DNA from 3 places in the Arthrobacter sp. 05L417 genome. Region 3 is predicted to be linked to each of the others. Evidence: predicted binding sites of a transcription regulator. Region 3 holds the regulator's gene; each other region holds the start of a gene.
What was found. Region 3 encodes HrcA, which represses chaperone genes, less so after heat shock. Its sites were predicted from a motif close to TTNGCACTCGNNNNNNNCGAGTGCNAA; they were not measured.
Positions count from the first base shown of each region.

Region 1: groL (chaperonin GroEL) is a predicted target of HrcA. The motif match lies at 2,987-3,013, and genes of this name have one in related genera.
Region 2: AC1DJW_RS01145 (FmdB family zinc ribbon protein) is a predicted target of HrcA. The motif match lies at 3,720-3,746, and genes of this name have one in related genera.

Region 1 covers NZ_JBFTOG010000016.1:6,468-12,176, forward strand. Annotated here, with positions in the region: gene AC1DJW_RS13305 (uracil-DNA glycosylase) at 1-95, opposite strand, end outside; gene AC1DJW_RS13310 (DUF3263 domain-containing protein) at 231-566, shown strand; gene AC1DJW_RS13315 (LytR C-terminal domain-containing protein) at 616-1,233, shown strand; gene AC1DJW_RS13320 (cold-shock protein) at 1,373-1,576, shown strand; gene AC1DJW_RS13325 (ABC transporter substrate-binding protein) at 1,576-2,928, shown strand; gene groL (chaperonin GroEL) at 3,226-4,854, shown strand; gene AC1DJW_RS13335 (RNase H family protein) at 5,166-5,709, shown strand, end outside.
Region 2 covers NZ_JBFTOG010000001.1:249,205-254,913, reverse strand. Annotated here, with positions in the region: gene AC1DJW_RS01160 (AAA family ATPase) at 1-2,134, shown strand, start outside; gene AC1DJW_RS01155 (hypothetical protein) at 2,174-2,419, shown strand; gene cpaB (Flp pilus assembly protein CpaB) at 2,461-3,291, opposite strand; gene AC1DJW_RS01145 (FmdB family zinc ribbon protein) at 3,394-3,657, opposite strand; gene AC1DJW_RS01140 (5-formyltetrahydrofolate cyclo-ligase) at 3,813-4,418, opposite strand; gene galU (UTP--glucose-1-phosphate uridylyltransferase GalU) at 4,536-5,441, shown strand; gene AC1DJW_RS01130 (GNAT family N-acetyltransferase) at 5,448-5,709, shown strand, end outside.
Region 3 covers NZ_JBFTOG010000006.1:63,764-69,472, forward strand. Annotated here, with positions in the region: gene lepA (translation elongation factor 4) at 1-470, shown strand, start outside; gene hemW (radical SAM family heme chaperone HemW) at 549-1,778, shown strand; gene AC1DJW_RS07555 (DUF4870 domain-containing protein) at 1,819-2,232, opposite strand; gene AC1DJW_RS07560 (DUF3097 domain-containing protein) at 2,335-3,189, opposite strand; gene hrcA (heat-inducible transcriptional repressor HrcA) at 3,370-4,383, shown strand; gene dnaJ (molecular chaperone DnaJ) at 4,452-5,582, shown strand; gene AC1DJW_RS07575 (16S rRNA (uracil(1498)-N(3))-methyltransferase) at 5,585-5,709, shown strand, end outside.

The sequences.
Region 1 (5,709 bases), on a different contig from region 3:
GCCATGAGATCCTCCAAGGCCATTCCGGGTAGTGCTTCGAACCCGGCGGAGTGATCCTCGGATTCGAGCTCAAATAACGCTTCTTCGCCTGCCACCCAGCCATTGTCCCTGTCGTGAGGCACTGAGGGAAAGCGCCGGGACTCCCGCGGCGGGGCAAATGACATCGGTGTTATTCGCCGGTTAGCATGGGCGGGGGACATTTTTCAGTCAATGCGTCGAAGGAGTGTGTCGTGGCAGAACCCGCACGGGAACCCATGGCGTCCGAAGCAACTGGATTGGTGCTCGAGGACCTGTCCGCCGGACTCCGGAGCGATTCGCCGCTCGGCGAGCGTGAACAGCAGATGCTCGCCCTGGAGAGGCAATGGTGGAAGTACGCCGGGGCCAAGGAACAGGCCGTCAGGGAACTCTTCGATCTCTCCGCTACCCACTACTACCAGCTGCTCAATGCCCTCATCGACACCGAGGAAGCATTGGCGCACGATCCTATGCTGGTCAAGAGATTGCGTAGACTACGTATGTCACGTCAGAGGGCCCGCACCGCGCGCCGTCTCGGTTCCGACGCATAAAGCACACGCTGATCCCCCAGCAAGCAAGCAGCAAGGACAAGGCTTCACCATGACCAAATTTGCCCGGGATGAATTCGACCGCGTCCCGCAGAGCTCATCGCGCCAAGGTGTCCACAGGCTCGTCGCGTCCGCTTCCCGGCCCACCCTGTGGCCGGTGCTGCTCCTGGGTGGCATCGCGCTGGCTGTCGGCCTCGTTGCGTTCCTCATCCTTCCGAAGCTTGGCTTCACCTCGTCGACGACGCCGCAAGCCGTCGTCACCGCTGACGCCTCCAAGCAGAGCACCGTGGCGTCGCCTTCGGCGAACAGTTCTGCGCAGGCATCCAGCCAGCCGTCCACCCAGCCGAGCCCCAGCGACACTCCATCCAGCACGCCGACGCCCAGCACGGCGCCATTGGACAAGACCGCGGCAGTCGCGGTCTACAACGGCACCACCACCAGTGGCCTGGCTGCCCGTGTGGCCGGCATGGTGCAAGTCGGTGGCTGGCCGTTGTCCACCGTCGCAAACTGGGGCGGCATGCCCCAGCAGACGTCGTCGGTCTTCTACAAAGGCGCTGCCCAGAAGGGCAATGCCGAAGCCCTCGGCAAATTGCTGGGCATTTCCAATCTTGTGGACAGCGCCGAATTCCAGCAGCCCGTGGTTGTCATTCTGGGTCCAGGTTACAAGTAGCAACTCGGTTACGCCTCAATAACATTGCGGCCACCCACACCCGAGGTTGCGCCACTGCAACGTGACTGTGGTTACAGTAGTTGTGAGCTGGCCCGGAGATCCCGGAAGCCGGCCACTGCTAGTTGAAAGTGTGGGGATCATGGCTTTGGGAACCGTCAAATGGTTCAATGCCGAAAAGGGCTACGGATTCATCACCGTGGATGAGTCCGGTGACGACATCTTTGTGCATTGGTCCGCTATCCAGATGGATGGCTTCCGTGCGCTCGAAGAAGGACAACGGGTCGACTTCGAACTGGGCGAGGGCCAGAAGGGCCCGCAGGCAGAAAGCGTGCGGCTTATCTAGTGGGTGTTGCGGCAACAGAGCTGTCCTGGCCTATTGGAAGGCACCGCTCCCGGGTAGTTTCTCTTCTCGCAGCTTTTGCAGCTCTGGCCCTCGGACTGGCCGGATGTTCCGCCCCCATCGGCAACGCCAGGCTTGCCTCGGTTACCCCGAGCGGCGACGGCACCTTGCGCATCGGCGTGATCCTGGACAGTACCGGTAGTTCCGCGTTCCTCAACGAGTCCGAGCTGGCTGCCGCCAAGTTGGCTATCAAGCAGATCAACGACGCCGGCGGATACAAGGGCCGCCCCGTCGAGTTGCTCCCGGCATCGGCGGCCGGCGAAGGCAGCAGCGCAAGCCAGGGGGCCGGCGCGGCGGCCTTCACTGCCGACACAGCGGCCCAAGCCAAGGCGTTGCTGTCCGCCCACGCCGACGTGGTTGTGGGGCCGACCGATTCCAGCCATGCGCCCGCCGCTATCGATGTGCTCTCGCCCGCCCGGATTCCGCTCATCTCGCCGGCCAACACGGCATCTGGACTGAGCAGCTACAAGAGCGGCGGCTTCTATTTCCGCACCTCGGCCGCTGATGCCGCGCAGGGCAGCGTCTTGGCGAAGCTGGCCCACGACGCCGGCGCCAAGAGGATTTCCGTTCTCCACGAAGCCGGAGACTACGGTACGCGGGTCTCGGGAGCGGTCATGGATGCCGCCCGCAGCCTCGGAATAGAGGCCGTGTCCAACGTAGAATTCACGGCCGGCAAAGCAGCTCCGGCCGCGGAGGGGATCAAGTCCGGCACGCCGGACGCCGTCGTCGTGGTTGCCCGTGATGGTGCCCAAGGCGCCTTGGCCGAGCTCATGAACGCTGGTCTGAGCGGCAAGAGCCTGATCTTGAGCGACGGTGCCATCCGCCAATACGGAACCGCACTCGGCGCCGGCGGCCTCCACGGCGCGCGGGGAATTCTTCCGGGGGTCTTCCCGAGTGCGGAATTCCAGGCAGATCTGACGGGGATCGACCCCAAACTCAAGGACACGACGTACGCCGCCGAGACGTACGACGCCGTCACCCTCGCGGCGCTTGCGGCCGCAGCGGCGGGCGACGACGCCGGTGGCTCGATCGCGGCCTGGCTCACCACTGTGTCCGGCGGGGCGCGTCCGACGTGGGGCGATGCGGCAACGAAGGAACGCACGTCTTGTACGTCATACAAGGACTGCGTCGAGGTGCTGAAGGGGGCCAAGCTCCCGGATTACGACGGCGAGTCCGGCACCATCGGTTTCGACGCCAACGGCGACGTTACCTCGTCCAATTACATGGTCTTCACGTACGGTGCCGACAATACTGCTCGGGTGAGTGGCAAGGAGACCGCCTCACGGACCCCGTGATCGGCTTGTGCCGGTAGCGAATTCCCTTGGCGTGGCGAGTAGTTTCCTGCGCTTGCTGCTTGCACTCTCCTCGGGTGAGTGCTAATTATTGATTAGCACTCTCAAGCACTGACTGCTAATTCTTCGCGGCTCCGGCCGTATGGAAATAATGGCGGTGCCTGGGAGAACAAAGAAAACCTTGCTGGGGTGAGGTCCGGAGCACGCGGCGTACAGAGGCCGAATGTGAAGGATCGTCCGTCGCGGGCACCGCAGTGAAGGCACCTTCTTAACGACTGTCCCGAAAGGACTACCGCCGTTATGGCCAAGATCATTGCATTTGATGAAGAGGCACGCCGCGGTCTCGAGCGGGGTCTGAACATCCTCGCCGACGCCGTCAAGGTTACCCTCGGCCCGCGTGGACGCAACGTCGTCCTCGAAAAGAAGTGGGGCGCCCCCACGATCACCAACGATGGTGTTTCCATCGCCAAGGAGATCGAGCTGGACGATCCTTACGAGAAGATCGGCGCCGAGCTGGTCAAGGAAGTTGCCAAGAAGACGGACGACGTCGCTGGCGACGGCACCACCACCGCCACGGTCCTGGCCCAGGCCCTCGTCAAGGAAGGCCTGCGCAACGTAGCTGCCGGCGCCGACCCGCTGTCCCTCAAGCGCGGCATCGAGAAGGCTGTTGAAGCCGTCATCCGCGAGCTGCTCGCCTCCGCCAAGGAGATCGAGACCAAGGAAGAGATCGCAGCCACTGCTTCCATCTCTGCCGGCGACACCGAAATCGGTAACCTCATTGCTGAAGCCCTGGACAAGGTTGGCAAGGAAGGCGTCATCACTGTCGAGGAGTCCAACACCTTCGGACTGGAGCTTGAGCTCACCGAAGGCATGCGCTTCGACAAGGGTTGCATCTCCGCTTACTTCGTCACCGACGCAGAGCGCCAGGAAACGGTCCTCGAGGACCCGTACATCCTGATCGTCAACTCCAAGATCTCCAACGTGAAGGAACTCGTTGCGGTCCTGGAGAAGGTCATGCAGTCCAACAAGCCGCTGCTGATCATCGCCGAAGACATCGAGGGCGAGGCCCTGGCCACCCTGATCGTCAACAAGATCCGTGGCACCTTCAAGTCCGTTGCCGTCAAGGCTCCGGGCTTCGGTGACCGCCGCAAGGCACAGCTCGCCGACATCGCCATCCTCACCGGTGGCCAGGTCATCTCCTCCGAGGTCGGCCTCAGCCTCGAGAACGCAACCCTCGAACTGCTCGGCAACGCCCGCAAGGTTGTTGTCACCAAGGACGAGACCACCATCGTCGAAGGTGCCGGCGACGCCGACGCCATCGCCGGCCGCGTGGCGCAGATCCGTGCCGAGATCGAGAACTCCGATTCCGACTACGACCGCGAGAAGCTGCAGGAGCGCCTGGCCAAGCTGGCCGGCGGCGTTGCAGTCATCAAGGCCGGTGCCGCAACCGAGGTAGAGCTCAAGGAGCGCAAGCACCGCATTGAGGACGCAGTCCGCAACGCGAAGGCTGCCGTTGAAGAAGGCATCGTCGCCGGTGGTGGCGTTGCCCTCATCCAGGCCGGTGCCAAGGCATTCGCCAACCTGCAGCTCGAAGGCGACGAAGCAACGGGCGCCAACATCGTCCGCGTTGCCATCGACGCTCCGCTCAAGCAGATCGCTTACAACGCTGGCCTCGAGCCGGGCGTTGTCATCGACAAGGTCCGCGGCCTGCCGTCGGGCCACGGCCTGAACGCTGCAACCGGCGTTTACGAGGACTTGCTGGCTGCCGGCGTCAACGACCCCGTAAAGGTCACCCGCTCGGCTCTCCAGAACGCTGCCTCCATCGCTGGTCTGTTCCTGACCACCGAGGCCGTTGTTGCCGACAAGCCGGAGAAGAACGCTCCGTCTATGGGTGGCGGCGACGACATGGGCGGCATGGGCGGCTTCTAAGCCCCCGGTCTAGCTCACTAGCCACACGCACGACGGCGGTCCCCACCTCAGGTGGGGGCCGTCGTCGCCGTTTAACGACGCTCGCTCACCTATATCGGGTTTTGGCCGGACGCTCGCTCACGTGTGTCGGGTTCTGGGCGGACGCTCGCTCACTTCTGCTGCAGAGGGGTTTTGGGTTAGGGCGCCAGATCTGAAAGAGGGTTTGGATTTTTGGCCATATATGTGAGCGAGCGTCGTTCGGGGAGCGGTGTGACCCGGCGGCTGGGGCATTCGGTCCGGGAGTGTCGGGGTGGTCTGGCAGGATGGAAACCATGACGATTATTGCTGCCGCCGATGGTTCTGCCCTCGGCAATCCCGGGCCTGCCGGTTGGGCCTGGTACGTGAACGACTCTTGCTGGAGGGCCGGCGGGTGGCCGCACGGAACCAACAACCAGGGCGAGCTCATGGCTGTGTTGGACCTCTTCCGGTCCACGGCACATGTTCCCGATGAAGAGCTGAAGATTCTCTGCGACAGCCAGTACGTCATCAATTGCATCACCAAGTGGATGCCGGGTTGGAAGCGCAAAGGCTGGCGCAAGGCGGACGGGAAGCCCGTCTTGAACGTCGATCTCCTCAAGGACATCGACCAGGCTATTGTCGGCCGCAAGTACTCGTTCGAGTGGGTCAAGGGCCACGCCGGCCACGACCTCAACGAGGCTGCCGACGATCGCGCGCGTGCGGTCGCCACAGCGTTCCAGCAGGGAATAGCCGCTCCTGCCGGGCCGGGCTATCCGGGAGCTGAAGCCGCACGGTCCTTGTCCCGCACGCTGTCAGTCGGCACACCATCAGTTGGCACACCATCAGTCCGCACACCAT
Region 2 (5,709 bases), on a different contig from region 3:
CTCCCGCTTGCGTCGCGTGGCAAAGGAGTATGTCCGGCCCGGTGTCCACATTGCGGACCTTCACAGCTCCTTGGCGCTCGTTCAGGAACAGCGGGCACTGTGGGCAGAGTACGCGACCACCCAACGCCATCCTGCGGTGCCATCCGGACTCGCGGACTTGGGCGCCAGTTACCGCGAACTGGACCGGGATCTCAGCCGTCTGGGCGATTGCCTCAAGCACACGGCCGGCGGCGGTGACCTCCACGCGACCCGCTACGAAGATCTCGTGGAGCGTCTTGAGCGCCTCGTCGCCGACACCGGGACATTGGAAACGCTCCCGGAGCGCACGCTTCTGGTTGAGAACATGCGCGAGCATGGACTCGGCGAGCTTCTCGCGGACTTGGCGGAACGCGAAGTCCCTGCCGAATCCGTTGCCGCGGAACTGGACCTTGCCTGGTGGCAGTCCGCCCTGGAAGCGATGATCAGCGGCGACGACTACCTCGCGATGTCCGACGGCGATTCCCTTCGCCGCCTCGAAGCCGAGTACCGCCTGGCGGACCACGCGCACATCGCCAGCGGAGCCGCCCGGCTGCGGTGGAGACTCGCCGAAATGTGGCGGGCCGGAATCGCTGAACATCCCCGTCAATCGGAACTCCTGCGGAACCTGATCAAGGACGGCCGCGTTACCCTCTCGGCGCTCAGCGCCCAGGCGCCTGCCCTTGTGGCCCGGCTGGTTCCCGTGTGGTCCATCAGTCCGTACCTGCTGACCAGCCTCCTGCCTGCAGAGCAGAAATTCGATGCCGTGGTGATTCTTGATGCCGAGAGCACCTCCTTGCAGGCCGTGCTGCCGGCCATCGCCCGAGCCCACCAAGTGGTTGCCTTTGGTGACGCTAAGATCGCCAATGCCCGCACCTTCAGCGTTGCCGTGGAGCCTCCCATGGCGGGTGTCGCGAGCCAAGACACAGTTGACAGTGCATTTAGTGCTTTGGCCCGGGTCTTGCCCACGTGGCAGTTGAACTGGGTGTATCGCGCAGTTGATGAAGACCTCGTGCTGCAGCTGAGCAAGAACTACTACGACGGCGGCCTGCGTCGACTGCCGGACGGCCAATCTGTCACCGGGCTGGACCGCTCGGTAGTGGTTGAGTACATCCCGGATGGTACCGGCCTGCCAGGAGCCGATCACGAAGGTGTTGAATCGGTCGCGGCCGAAGTGAACCGCGTGGTCGATCTGGTGTTTGAACACGCCAGTCTCCGGCCAAGGACCTCGCTCGCCGTAGTTACCGCAAGCCTGCGGCATGCCGCAAGGATCGGCGAAGCCATACGGCTCCAGCTTCCCAACTATCCGCTGTTGTCGGGTTTCTTCAACGCCGGCGCTGAGTCCTTCCGCGTGGTGGACTTGGAGCGCGCACAAGGACTGGTCCGAGACCACATCATCTTCTCCCTGGGCTTCGGACGCACTCCGCATGGCCGGGCGTTGCACAGTTTCGGGCCGCTGTCCGTCGAAGGCGGACGAAACAAATTTGCCTTGGCAATGACCCGCTCCCGGAGATCGTTGCACGTCCTGAGCTGCTTCCGTCCGGAGGACCTCGACCTGGACAGGTTGGCTCACGGCGCGGTTGATTTCCATGAACTCCTCGATCGTGAACTGTCGGGGAACTCGGATCTGGGAACGCCGGCCACAAGAGCCGCGGCCAGCGAGCAAGCGCTCGGTGAGGATCCGCTGGTGGCGGATCTGGGCGAGCGACTCCGTGCCCGGGGGGCCCGGGTGTGGCATCACTATGACGGAGCCTTGGACATCGCCGCGGCGGCCGATCCCGTGCACACCATAGGCCGTGACGACACCGAATTGCCCACTCCGGTGGCGATTGAATCGGATGGCACGGAACGATACCGCCGCATGAGCGTCAGGGAGCGCAGTAGGCTCCGGCCCCAGCTCCTGGAGCGCCTCGGCTGGCGCTACATGTCCCTGTGGACCATCGAAGTATTCACGGATCCCTCGTCCTGCGCTGACCGCATCGGGTCCTATCTTGGACTCGAGAAGCCCGTAGCGCCCTCGTATGGTGCCGTCCAGGATGGATTCCTGGACGTCGATGTTGAACAATTGGAACTGGACAGTCCCGCGGAGACGGCCGCGGCCAAGCACGGCCGTACCTAAGACACCGGCTCGGGACCGGCCATCCCCTAAGGAAGCGCAATGGCGGAAAGCAAAAGCACCCAATCCAAGCCCCCTGCGGACACCAGTGCCGATGCGGAAGACGCCGACACCGAGTTGGACGAGCAGGAGAAAACAGCATTGAAGCCCGCACCGGAGCCGAAGCCGGCAGGAGAAGGCATTCTGCCCAAGAGGGCCTCGGAAGATGATCCACGCCGTTGGGGTGATGAACCCGGCTACGACCACGACGCCTGGCTCAAGGAGCAAAGGCCGCCCCACTGGGGCTGAACGTTCCATCATGGTCGCGACCATCCGGCGGCGGTCTCGAATCACCGGTTGTCAGAGGGATTGACGAGGACAAAGAACAGTTTCCCGCGCGTGGAAGCTCCGGCCAGGATTTCGGCCTGATGGGGATTGGCAGCGACAACCACCAGGCCGTCCGCGTCGTTCGTGCCCAACCATTGGCTGGCTTTGCCTCCCTGCGCGGACGTCCACAATACCGGGACCGCGGCTGCCAAGAGTTCGGATTTCTTGCCCGGGTCCTCAAGTCCGCCTTCCGCAGTGAGCACAACGTTGACCAACTGGCCGGGCGAGACCAGCTGAATTGATGCGGGATCGGCCATGCGTAGTGGAACGGCCGCTGTCGCAGGTGCGGTGCCCGTCAGCAGGCCCGGTCCCAGAAGCTGGGCGTCTGTGGGGATCTGCCCCTTCTGCAGGGGCGACGCAAGCTGTCTCCCGCCGTATCCAGTGCTGGAGGTGAGTGCCCCGGCTGGAACTCCATCAGGAAGGACTTCCAGGGGTTTAAGGTCGGAATCCGTCAAACTCAAACCGGCCGGAAGATCCCGCGCGGCGGCCAGGACCGTGGCCCGCTGTTCCGAAGCCGGCGTAAGTTGATGGACAGCGATCCCGACCGCCACGCACAGCAGGAGTGCCACCACGAGGCGGCGGTTGCGGCTCAGCCAGCTACCGAAGCTGCGGTGCCCGGCTTGTCCCGCGGGAGCACCCAGATGCCCGCCAGCCCTGTAAGGAACAGCCTGTAGACGTCGGGTGCGCGCCGTGTTAATGCGTGCTGTCCCATTCGGCGCGAGGAATCTACTGCGCGGAATCGATGAAGGCCCGGCAGGAGTGGGGCCTTGGGCTGCGTTCGGGGTCGCTGGCATACTGCCACGCTAACCGGGCACGCAGGCCCGTGGCAGGGCTCTATTGAGCTATGTGGAAACGTTGAGCTATGTGGAAAAACCGGGAGTAGCTGGAAACCGCAATCAGCTCGCGGCAGCCGCCGGAACAGACGTTGGCGCCGGGGATGCAGCTGGTGCGGCAGGAGCGGCCGAAACGGTGCTTCCCTTGGAGTCCCGGGAATCGGTGCGGTAGAAGCCCGATCCCTTGAAGACGACGCCCACGCTGTTGAACTTCTTGCGCAACGATCCTTGGCATTCAGGGCAGTCGGACAGGGAACTGTCCGTGAAAGCCTGAACGATGTCAAAGGCATGTCCGCAGTCTTTGCAGGCATAGGCATATGTGGGCACTGGTGATCCTCCTCCGGGACGAACTACAGGTCCTGTGCTGCCAAGCCGGATTGTTCCGTCCATTAGCAGTCCCAGGGCCTGAGTGCCAATTCTATCATCCGGCATCCAGGCCGGTACCACAGATGTGGCGGAGTAGACAGGCCGGCAAAGCCTCGTCATGCTGCCGGAACCAGCCGGACTATCCGGTGGGGGGTAAGCGCCTCCGCCACGGGCTTATCGAACGGTTCGGCCGGGATCGTCCCGGCCGGCAGCACCTCACGGTCATATACGACGGCTACAGTCGGCGGACGCTGCCCGTCGGCGTCGAGCTTGTCGAGGAGGCGGTCGTAGTATCCGCCCCCTTGGCCGATGCGGTTTCCGCTTTCATCGACAGCGGTGGCCGGGAGGAAGATTCCACTCGCATCCTTGATGATGTCACTGTCGAATCGTTCGCCCACCGGCTCGTCAATCGGTGCGTACTTTGAGCGGACAAAAGCCGCCTCCGGTGTCCAATAGACCCAGCTCAGACGCCGTTCCGGTTCACAGACGGGAAGAAGGACCTTGTGCCCGGCCGCATGCAGAGCCGCAAGCAAGGGCATTGTGGGCGGCTCGGCGGCTACTCCGACATAGGCCGCAAAAGTCGCCGGCTTCCCGTGGGCAACGGTATCCGCCCATGAGAGGCCACCGCGGGCAATCCCCGTCCCAGCGTCGGCGCGCTCTTGCCCGGTCAAGGCGAGCCGCCGGTTCCGGTTGTCCCGGCGGATGTCGTCTTTCAAAGTCACTTTTGCTCCAGTTCTCGTTGCTGAGCGGCTCAGGGGCGGGGAAGGCCCGGCGGGATCCCTTCCCTCCGGCACCTTCCTTTTTGCCCATTGTCCAGTTCCTTCCGTTAGATTAGTCCGGTGACTTCCAATAACTGCGCCGTCCGCAAGGCCGTTATCCCCGTTGCCGGACTCGGCACCAGGTTTCTGCCTGCCACAAAGGCCATGCCCAAAGAGATGCTTCCGGTAGTCGACAAGCCGGCCATCCAATATGTTGTCGAAGAAGCCGTGAGCGTCGGGCTCAATGACATCCTCATGATCACAGGCCGCAACAAGCGTGCGCTGGAGGATCATTTCGACCGGGTACCGGCTTTGGAAGCGACCCTGGAGGCCAAGGGAGACACCACCAAGCTGGACTCGGTGCAGGCTACCAGCAACCTCGGCGACATTCACTACGTCCGTCAGGGCGACCCCAAGGGGCTGGGACACGCAGTGTTGCGTGCAAAGCAGCACGTCGGGTACGAACCTTTCGCCGTTCTTCTCGGTGACGACCTCATCGACGCCCGGGACACGCTCCTTAGCGACATGATCGAGGTCCAGCACAAAACCGGTGGTTCCGTTGTAGCCCTCATCGAAGTCGAGCCTTCCCAGATCAGCGCCTACGGCTGTGCGGACATCGAGGATATCGGCGAGGACGGCTACGTCCGCATCAAGCAGCTTGTGGAGAAGCCTGCTGTCGATGAAGCTCCGTCCAACTTGGCCGTGATTGGCCGATACGTGCTTCACCCCTCGGTTTTCGACGTCCTCGAGAAAACCGAACCGGGCCGTGGGGGAGAGATCCAACTGACAGATGCGCTTCAGGTTCTCGCTGCGGGCGAAGGCGAAGGCAGCGGTGTTTATGGAGTCGTTTTCCGCGGCCGTCGGTACGACACCGGGGACAAGCTCAGCTATCTCAAGGCCTGCGTCCAGCTTGCCTGCGACAGCGAAGACCTCGGTCCCGGCCTGCGTGAGTGGCTGCCGGGCTTTGCCGCCGGCCTCAGCAAGTAGGTCCTTGTGTGGGGGTCGGCCATCTGGCCGGTGACGCTCGAATGCGGCGACCTCGTCTTGCGTCCCATCCAATACCGGGACAAGAAGGAATGGACCGAGGTCCGCTCACGCAATAGTGATTGGCTTGCGCCCTGGGAAGCCTCCAACCCGGCCCCGGGTGGCCGCCTACCGAACTATCGGCAGATGGTGGCGTCCCTTAACGCGCAGGCTCGGCAAGCGAGTGCCCTTCCGTTCGTGATCACGGAACGTATTCCCGGGTTCCATGAGC
Region 3 (5,709 bases):
CCGAAATCGTCTTCGACTTCTTCGACATCCTCAAGTCCAAGACCCGAGGCTACGGTTCGCTGGACTGGAAGGCCGACGGCGAGCAGGTCGCCGACCTGGTCAAGGTGGACATCATGCTCCAGGGTGAGCAGGTTGACGCTTTCAGCGCCATCACCCACCGTGACAAGGCCTACGCCTACGGGGTCATGATGACTGGCAAGCTGCGCGAGCTCATTCCCCGCCAGCAGTTCGAGGTGCCCATCCAGGCCGCTATCGGCTCGCGGATCATTGCCCGCGAGAGCATCCGCGCCATCCGCAAGGACGTCCTTGCCAAGTGCTACGGCGGTGACATCACCCGTAAGCGCAAACTTCTGGAAAAGCAGAAGGAAGGCAAGAAGCGCATGAAGATGGTGGGCCGCGTGGAAGTTCCACAGGAAGCGTTCATCGCCGCCCTGACCACCGACGAATCCAAGGACAAGGCCAAGAAGTAATGCGGCTTTTCGCCCGGAACGCTGCGGGACAGGCTCACCCTGGAGCGGCGCGCACAGGACGGGCCCGGAGGGAATTCCGTGCCTAGCGTTCTTCCCCTCGGGGATCCGGCACCTGCGGACGGCCTCTTGCCTCCGCAGGTGCTCGACGGCGTCGATTCACGCAAGTTCGGACTGTACGTCCACATACCCTTCTGCGCCGTGCGTTGCGGATACTGCGATTTCAACACCTACACTGCCACCGAGCTTGGTGGCGGCGCCTCCCAGGACGCCTACGCGTCCACTGCCATTTCGGAAGTGGAGTTCGCCGTCCGGGCCATGGAAGCCTCAGGGCTGCCTCAGCGGCCCCTGAGCACAGTGTTCTTCGGCGGCGGCACACCGACCCTGCTGCCTGCTGAAGATCTCGCACGCATCCTGACGGCCGCCGTCGGGCACTGGGGACTGGAAGCGGGAGCCGAAGTCACCACTGAAGCGAATCCGGACTCCGTGACGCCGGAATCCCTCCAACTGCTCGCCGACGCCGGCTTCACCCGGATTTCCTTTGGCATGCAGTCGGCGGTCCCGCACGTGCTCAAAGTCCTGGACCGTACGCACACACCCAGCCGGGTTCCCTTGGTTGTCCAGTGGGCGCGCGACGCCGGCCTTGCCGTGAGCCTCGACCTCATCTACGGCACTCCGGGCGAGTCCATGGCTGATTGGCAGACGTCCTTGGAGACTGCTTTGTCCTACGGTCCGGACCACATCAGTGCCTACGCGCTGATCGTGGAAGAAGGCACCAAGCTCGCGGCACAGATCCGGCGCGGAGAAGTGCCCGGGATCGACGACGACGACCACGCCGCCAAGTACGAACTCGCCGATAAGCTGATCAGCGCCGCCGGGCTGGACTGGTATGAAGTCAGCAATTGGTCCCGCACACCGGAACAGGCGTGCAAACACAACCTTGCCTACTGGCGGGGGGACGATTGGTGGGGAATCGGACCCGGTGCGCATTCCCACATGGGCGGCGTCCGCTGGTGGAACGTCAAACACCCCACCGCCTATGCCAACAGGCTCGGTAGCGGGGTCTCGCCGGCCGCTGGACGCGAAACGCTCGACGCCGGAACCCGGGAAGTGGAACGCATCATGCTGGAGGCGCGCCTCGGCACCGGGCTGCAGGTCGATGCCCTCGACAAGGTGGGCCGCCACGCCGTCGCGGGCCTCATCGCGGACGGCCTGGTTGAGCCTGGAGCAGCCTTCCAAGGACGGCTGGTCCTGACACTCAAGGGCCGCCTACTCGCGGATGCCGTGGTCCGCCGGATCCTTCCGGACTAACGTCCGGCGCGGGAACCGGCACAGGGATCGCGAAGACCCGCTACTTGATCCAGCGCAGGTTGAAGCGGTAGCGGTGCGGCTGTCCGTGGTTCACGCGGATTCCGGCCGACACCGAAAAGCAGGTCACTGCGACCCAGATTCCCGTGGCAAGGACAGCGAACAGGTTTCCCACCACCGGGAGCAAGACCAGGATGTTGGCGAGCACTGCCGCAATCGTCGGGGGCAACGTGAAGTTCAGCGCCTCCTTGGATTCCTGGGCCGTGAACGGGCCACGTTCGCGGAAGATCAAGTAGATCAGGAGCGAAGGCACGCAGCCGAGGATCCCTCCGAAGTGCGCCAGGGTTGCCCACTGCCGGTCTTCCGAGGCGGTCAAGGGCAGCGCGTTGGCAGGAACGCCGTGGTACTGGGACTGGCCCGAGGCGCCGTCCCGATCGTCAGGAGCGTTGTCTGCCACAGTTTCTTCCTTCGAGTATCTATCGGTGCAGTGTTGCTGTCCCAGAATACTTGCTCGGCACGCGATCAGCCGACCAACCACCGTGCCCGAGGCAGGTAATCATCAGGGAACGGTCAGGAAATCGATGACTTCCTCCACGCGACCCAGCAAAGAGGCTTCCAAATCGGCGTAGCTGTGGACGGCGCCCAGAAGCTTTTGCCACCCCAGTCCGATGTCTTCGGCCGTCTCATGCGGCCAGCCGAACGACTTCAGGATGCCGGTCTTCCAATCGGTGCCCCGCGCGACGGTCGGCCATTGCTCGATCCCCAATACTTTGGGCCGGATTGCCTGCCAGACGTCCACATAGGGGTGACCGACGATCAGGACGTTTCCCGTGGCGCCCGGCAGCGTCATGGCGTCGGCAGCAATCCGCGACTCCTTCGAATCCGGGACCAAGTGGTCCACGAGGATCCCGAGCCGTCGGCCCGGCCCGGGGGAGAACGCGGCAATGGCCGCCTTGAGATCGTCCACGCCGTGCAAGGGCTCGACGACGATGCCCTCCACCCGGAGATCGTCTCCCCACACCTTTTCCACGAGTTCGGCGTCGTGCTTGCCTTCCACCCAGATCCGGCTTGCCTTGGCGACCTGGGCCCGCTGTCCGGCGACGCGGACGGAACCTGATGCCGTCCTGCCTGCTTGCGGCGCGCCCTTGGCGGCCGGGCGTGGCGCTGGCGGCAGGAGTTTCACTGCTTGGCCCTCCAGCAGGAATCCAAAGCCGAGCCGGAACGATTTGGTCTTACCCCGACGGTCCTCAAGCACCACAATGTGCATGCCTCCGGACTTCTCCACCCTGGTCACGGCCCCGACCCAACCGGACTGAACGTCCTCGAGAACCATCCCGCGTTCAACGGGCACTTCAGGCAGTTGCCGTTTGGCCGGCGAGGAGAGGTCTTGCGGGCCCCAATTGTCGTAAGACACGGTCTTCACACCACTTTGCGCTAGGGGATCGGTCACGGTCCGTGGCATGCCGCAGGACCGCGCGGGAATCATGTTCGCCGCGAGCGGTACCAATGCTAACAACGAGGTGGCTCATACTAGACTTGTTAGCACTTGGGCATGTTGAGTGCTAACTGTTGAAATGTTGATCGGAGGTGGGCAGTGAGCGAACCACGCAAGCTTGAAGTGTTGCGCGCCATCGTGGAGGACTACGTTCACTCCCGCGAGCCCGTCGGCTCCAAAGCCTTGGTCGAACGGCACCATTTGGGAGTGTCGAGCGCCACCATCCGCAATGACATGGCCCTCCTGGAAGAAGAAGGCCTCATTGCGGCGCCCCACACGAGTGCGGGCCGCATCCCTACGGACAAGGGTTACCGCTTGTTCGTCGACCGTATTTCCGAGGTCAAGCCGCTTTCGGCTGCCGAGCGCCGGGCCATCCACTCGTTGCTTGAGGGACCCGACGACGTCGAGGACATCCTTGAGCGCACCGTCCGGCTCCTCTCCCAACTGACCAACCAGGTCGCCGTCGTACAGTATCCGCACCTGAGCCGCGCGCGCGTCCGGCACATCGAGTTTGTCCTTTTGGCGCCGCGCCAGATCCTGGTGGTGTTGATCGCCGATTCGGGCAAAGTGGAACAGGGAGTTGTGCACGCAGCGGCGGACGCCACCGACGAAGAGCTCATGGCCCTGCGCGGGCGATTCCTTGGGAGTATTTCCGGCTCCCAGCTCGACCTCATGCCGCAGGTCCTGCCCTCGGTGGTTGCCTTGTGCCCGCCGGCGCTCCGGAACCTTGCCGGCGCCCTTGCCCTCGGCCTGGAAAGGCTTGCCGAGCGGAGCCGCGACGAACGCATGGTCATGGCAGGCACGGCAAACCTGGCCCGCTCCAATGTGGACTTCCCGCTGAGCATCGGTCCGGTCCTCGAAGCGCTCGAGGAGCAGGTGGTCATGTTGCGGCTGTTGTCGGACATGGCGGAGGACCCCCGGGGCGTCACGGTGAGCATCGGGCGCGAAAACCCCTATGACGGGCTCTCCGAAGCTTCCGTCGTTGCCACGGGCTACGGTCCGGGCAGCAGCGCCAAGATCGGGATTCTTGGACCCACCCGCATGGACTATCCGAACACCATGGCGGCCGTCCGTGCCGTCGCACGCTACCTTTCCCGCATTCTGGGCGGCTGACGGCTTCGGCTGGAAACCGCCGCACAAGAAACGCAGTGTAACCGTAAAACAAGGAAGAGATACCGACTTTGAGCAGCCACTATGACGTTCTGGGCGTCTCGCCGGAAGCAACCGGCGAGGAGATCAAGAAGGCCTACCGCAAGCTCGCACGAAAGCTGCACCCCGATGTGAACCCAGGTGCCGGCGCTGCCGAGGAATTCAAGGCCGTAACTCACGCTTACGAGGTCCTCTCCGACCCCCAGAAGCGCCGCGTCTACGACGCCACCGGCAACGAGAACGGGACCGACAACGGTTTCGGCGGAGGCTACGCGGGCCAGGGATTCGCCTTCCAGGACATCTTCGACACCTTCTTCGGTGGCGGAGGTGGCGGCATGCAAGGCCCCGCATCACGCATGCGCCGCGGGCAGGACGCCTTGATCAGTGTCCGCATCGACCTGCGCGAGGCCGTCTTCGGTGTCAACAAGAAGCTTGAGGTGGACACCGCTGTCATCTGTCCCACCTGCGAGGGCTCATGCTGCCGTCCGGGCACCCACCCCGAGCGCTGCGACATCTGTGGCGGCTCGGGCCAGGTCCAGCGTGCTGTGCGCTCGATTCTCGGCCAGGTCATGACGGCCGCACCGTGTGGATCGTGCGAAGGTTTCGGTTCGATCATCAAGGATCCTTGTAATGAGTGCAGCGGCCAAGGCCGTATCCGCAGCCGCCGTTCACTGACCGTCAAGGTGCCAGGCGGCGTTGCTACCGGAACCCGCATCCAGCTATCGTCGCAAGGCGAAGCAGGTCCCGCCGGCGGACCTCCCGGTGACCTCTACGTGGAGATCCGGGTCAACAGCGATTCCACCTACATAAGGGAAGGCGACGACCTTCACGCAACGCTGAGCGTTCCCATGACCGCCGCGGCATTGGGTACCGAGCTTCAGCTTGATACTTTCGATGGCCCCCAGGAGATCGACGTCAAGTCCGGCACGCAATCCGGCGAAGTCATCACCCTGCGCGGGCTCGGCGTCACCCACCTCCGCGGCTACGGCAGGGGAGACCTCAAGGTGCACCTGCACGTCGAGACGCCCGGCAAGCTCGACGCCGCACAGGAAGACTTGCTACGCCAACTGGCGAAGTTGCGCGGAGAGCAGTTCACCGAAGGCAAGCTCGTGGCCAGTGGCGGTATGTTCGCGAAGCTGCGGGACAAGCTCGGTAACCTGTAGCGGTGAGCAACCCCGTATTCTTCACAGCAGCCGGAACGCTTGACGGGCTCGGCCCTGGTGACGCTTTCGTGCTCGACGGCGCCGAAGCAAGGCACGCTGTCACCGTCAAGCGCCTTGAAATCGGCGA